DNA from 2 places in the Sphingomonas taxi genome. Region 2 is predicted to be linked to the other one. Evidence: riboswitches for the same ligand, from Rfam matches in the RefSeq annotation. Region 2 holds a riboswitch; the other holds the start of a gene.
The links. A riboswitch is a leader RNA that binds a small molecule or an ion and turns the genes downstream of it on or off. The one in region 2 is predicted to bind glycine.

Region 1 (2,388 bases), on a different replicon from region 2:
GCGCTGGACGAGGCGCAGCGGCGTGCCGGCCTCGGCGAGCGCAGCGGGAACATAGGCCATGGCGATCGGCGCACCGACGCTCGGCGCGAAGCCGCCGCTGGTGACGCGGCCGATCACCGCGCCCTCGGCGTCGACGACGCTCGCGCCCTCGCGCACCGGCTGGCGGCCCTCGACCGACAGGCCGACGCGCTTGACCGCGGGACCGTCGGTGCGCTCGGCAAGGATGCGCGCGGCGCCGGCGAAATCGGCGGCCTCGCGGCGGCGCTTGGACAGAGCGAAGCCGAGGTCGGCCATCACCGGCGTCGTCTCGGGATCGAGATCGTGGCCGTAGAGCGGCAGTCCGGCCTCGAGCCGCAGCGAATCGCGCGCGCCGAGGCCGATCGACTTGACCTCGGGCTCGGCGCAGATCGCATCGGCGAAATCGGCGGCGGCCTCGGCGGGGATCGAAATCTCGACGCCGTCCTCGCCGGTATAGCCTGAACGGCTGATCCACAGCGCATGGCCGTTCCAGTCGAACGCGCCCGCGGTCATGAACACGAGATCCTCGACGCCGGGGATCAAGCGCGACACGGCAGCGACCGCCTTGGGTCCCTGCACCGCGAGCAAGGCCTGATCTTCCATAAGGTTCATCGTCAGATCGTCGGGCAGCACGTCGAGCAGATAGGCGAGATCGTCATATTTGGTCGCGCCGTTGACGACGACGTAATGGCTCGCCGCGCCGAACGGATGCGCGCCCTCGGCGGGCAGCGTCGTGGCCATCAGATCGTCGAGGATGCCGCCCTCGTCGTTGAGCAGCAGCGAATAGCGGATCTTGGTCGGCGCGAGCCCGGCGATATCGCCCGGCAGCACCGCTTCGAGCGCCCTGGCGACGCCGGCGGCGTCGAGCCCGTCGCCGGTGAAGCCGACCTGGCCCATATGGCTGACGTCGAACAGGCCGGCGGAGTCGCGCGTCCACAGATGCTCGGCCATGATGCCCTCATATTGGACGGGCATTTCATAGCCGGCGAACGGCACCATGCGGCCACCGCGGGCGCGGTGCCAGCCGTCGAGCGGCAGCAGCTGGATTGCGGGCTCGTCGCCGTCGAGGTCGTCGAGCGGGTCGGGCAAGGTGTCTGGCAGCGAATCGCTCATCAACCGTCTCCAAGAAAGGCACGGGACCAAAGACGGCACGGGGCCGCAATCGATCCGTCATACCCCCTCTGTCACGGTGACCTGAGAGCTTTGACCCGGCGCGTGGCGCGGCGGGCTTACCCCTTCGGTGGCTCCTCAAAGGAACGCTTTCCAGAGTGTCGATAAGGCAGCGCGCGGTCCCGTTTGCCTGAGAGATTCCGGGGTGGTTGCTCCTTCGGCGGCCTCCTTGTGAAGAGGCTCTCTCCCGCGCCCGCCCATGCCGGTCGCCCGGCATCGACGCGTGGTGCTGTGACGGGCGGCGGGGCCTTAGTCAATGCGGAAACGCCCTCCCCTCCCTGCGCGGGAAGGGATGAGAATCAGCGTTGCGCGTTATACTTCAGCTGGTCGTCAGTGAGCTGGAAGCCGACCAGCGCCTCGAAGGTCGCGCGCAGCACCGCGGAGCGCACCTCCGGCCGCGCCAGCGGATCGGTCGCGGCATCCTCGTCGCCCGCCTTGCGCTTGCGGGTGAGCTGGTTGCGCACCTCGTCGGGCAAGGTCGCCGCCGCCCGCGCGATCTGCGTCGAGGCGGTGCCCTGCGCCTGCGCGCGCGCCTGCCCGGCGTCGAAATGCACCGTGATCTGCCCCTTGCGCTTGGCGGTCACCGCCGAGCCGCCGCGGACGATCGCGATATAATAAGGCAGCACCACGTCGCGCGGGCCCTCGGTCCGCGTCCGCCGCGCGAGCACGTCGAAGGTGACGCTGGTGGCGATCTGCTCGCCGGCGTCGTTGCAGGCGCCGCGCACGTTGGTCATGCTGGCGACGACGTCGATCGCGCTCGCGTCGCGGCTCGTCGCAGGATCGAACAGGGTGATGTCGCCGGTACCGGCGGCGACGCCGACCGTCGGGCAGGCGGAGCGCACGGCGGAGATGCCGCCTTCGACGATCTCGCCCTTGCTGGCGCAGCCCGAGAGGATCAGCGCGAGGGCGGACAGGCCTAAAGCCGGGGTTTTCACGAGGACGCGTACCTTTGTCGAACGGACAGTGATGCGCCGCCGGAGAACCCGGGCGATGCGCGGCGCACCATAGGAACCGGCTTTCCCGCGTGCAAGCAATCGCGTACTTCCGCGCGGTGAGCCAATCGCGTACTTCCGTGCGCCGCACCAATCGCGTAGAACCGCCGGCATGGCCTCCCAATTCCCCGCGGACGGCGGCAAGCCCGTCCTCGAACTGCTGATCGCCGCACCGCGCGGCTTCTGCGCCGGCGTCGACCGCGCGATC
Region 2 (2,388 bases):
CTTCGTCTTGGAATAATGGAGTTTTGCTTCGGAGAGCCATGAGAAGAAGCCCTCCTCCCCCTCCCCGCCCGCTTCGATGTTGGTCTTGATCTGCGTACCCTGCAGCCGTTCCAGCGCCTCCGACAGCCGGCCGTAGGAGCGCGCGCTATGGTTGGAGCCGGTGACCGAGAACAGATCATGCGCGGTGAAGATGAAATCCTGCTCGACATGCTCGCCCGCCTCGAGCTTCGCCGCCATCAGGCTGGCGATATAGAGCACGATCTCCTTGTCGTAGATCGTCGCGACGCCGCTCGCCGAGGGGCGCACCTCGATCGACACGGTGGCGTGATCGTAGGTCAGCGGCTTCATCCAGGCGTTCTTGGACAGCGCGAAGAAGGGAAAGGCCATCAGCGACCGCTCGCCGCGGATCTCGCCGTGCAGCGGGCTGTCGAGCGTGAACAGGTCGCGGTGCGGCACGGTACCGGCGCTGGCGGACGGGCGGGTCGGGGCAGGGGAACGGGCCATGTTCATTTCCTACTCGAAAGCACGAACTTTTGGCACCCCACACGGGATTCCCGAGGGAAAATGGGCTTGGACGCCGTCCCATTCGTGCTTTCGAGTAGGAAATGAGGGACGAGCAGCGGGTCTCGCCGGCCCATGGCTGGCTCCGGCAGGAGCAGGCGCCGCGCCCAGCATGCGCCGTACGACGCGTCTGATTGTCGACATGTCTATGCCTCGACCTTGCACTGCCAAGTCCTTCAAATCTTTGCGGGGCCAGACGCCACGAGGTCGATCTGTCGACATGTCGATAGCTCGACAAGATGGAACGGGCGCGTGCGGTGCCCTTGACCGGTGGCGGGGCGATGATACCGTCCGCGACGTCGATCAGGGAGAGACCGGGCTGGCCCCGGCGCCGAAGGAGCAACCGCCCCGGAAACTCTCAGGCAGAAGGACCGATCGACGACGACATCTGGAGAGTGGCGCCAGCCGGTGCCCGCCGACGGGATAATGATCTCAGGCGCAAGGGACAGATGGGGCATGCAGGCCGGCAGCGACCGGCGGAAGGACCGCATGCACACCGATCCCGTCACCGCGCCGCTCGACCGCAACCTCGATCGCCCGATCAGCGTCGCCGAATTGTTCACGATCGGCATCGGCCCGTCGAGCTCGCATACCGTCGGTCCGATGCGCGCCGCCTTCGACTTCGGGCAGCGCGCGCTCGGACAGGGCGCGGGGCAGGGGATAGGGCAGGGGGCTCCGGTCGGCGTCACCTGCGACCTCTACGGCAGTCTCGCGCTCACCGGGCGCGGCCATGCCACCGACACCGCGACCATCCTCGGCCTCGCCGGCTGGGAGCCCGAGCGGCTCGATCCCGATGCCGCGCCGGCGATCCTCGCCGATATCCGCGGCAACCGGCGGCTGACCCTCGCTGGCCGCCACGCTATCGCCTTCACGCCCGACGACGTCGTCTTCCACCCGCGCGACTTTCTGCCCGAACATCCCAACGGCATGACCTTCACCGCCCGCTATGCCGACGGCGCGACCTATGCCGAGACCTATTTCTCGATCGGGGGCGGCGCGATCCTGCGCAAGGGCGAACGGCTCGCCGCGGGCAACGTCGCGGTGCGTCATCCGTTCGGCTCGGGCGCCGATCTGCTCGTGCTCGGCGATGCCACCGGCCTGTCGATCGCCGAGCTCGTCCGCGCCAATGAGGAGGCGTGGCGCAGCCCCACGGAGACCGACGCCTTCCTCGACGCGGTCCGCGCCGCGATGAGCGCGTGCATTGACCGCGGCATCGCGCAGGAGGGCATATTGCCCGGCGGCCTCAAGGTGCGGCGCCGCGCCCGCGCGATCCAGCAGGGCCTCACCGGCGACACCCCCGGTCGCAACCCCGCCGAGGTGTTCGAATGGGTCAGCCTGTGGGCGCTCGCGGTCAACGAAGAGAATGCCGCCGGCGGCCGGGTGGTCACCGCGCCGACCAACGGTGCGGCCGGCGTGCTGCCCGCGGTGCTGCGCTTCTACGAGACGCTGATCGAGGGCGCCGACGACGAGGGCGCGCGCCGTTTCCTGCTTACCGCCGCGGCGATCGGCATGCTCTACAAGAAGCGCGCGTCGATCTCGGCCGCCGAAATGGGGTGCCAGGGGGAGGTGGGGGTCGCCTGTTCGATGGCGGCGGGCGCGCTCGCCGCGGTGCTCGGCGGCAGCAACCGCCAGATCGAGAATGCCGCCGAGATCGGCATGGAGCACAATCTCGGCCTCACCTGCGACCCGATTGGCGGGCTGGTGCAAATCCCGTGCATCGAGCGCAACACGATGGGCGCGGTGAAGGCGATCAACGCCGCCTATCTCGCGCTGCGCGGCGACGGCAGCCACGTCGTCAGCCTCGACGCGGTGATCGAGACGATGCGC

Region 1: linked by a shared signal. The riboswitch ahead of gcvT (glycine cleavage system aminomethyltransferase GcvT) and the one ahead of MC45_RS17740 (L-serine ammonia-lyase) in region 2 are both predicted to bind glycine.

Annotation. Positions count from the first base shown of each region.
Region 1 covers NZ_CP009571.1:1,261,496-1,263,883, forward strand. The annotation lists gene gcvT (glycine cleavage system aminomethyltransferase GcvT) at 1-1,131, opposite strand, end outside; glycine riboswitch at 1,190-1,295, opposite strand; glycine riboswitch at 1,296-1,388, opposite strand; gene MC45_RS05625 (hypothetical protein) at 1,488-2,123, opposite strand; gene ispH (4-hydroxy-3-methylbut-2-enyl diphosphate reductase) at 2,293-2,388, shown strand, end outside.
Region 2 covers NZ_CP009572.1:37,874-40,261, forward strand. The annotation lists gene MC45_RS17735 (replication initiator protein A) at 1-504, opposite strand, end outside; glycine riboswitch at 856-945, shown strand; gene MC45_RS17740 (L-serine ammonia-lyase) at 1,051-2,388, shown strand, end outside.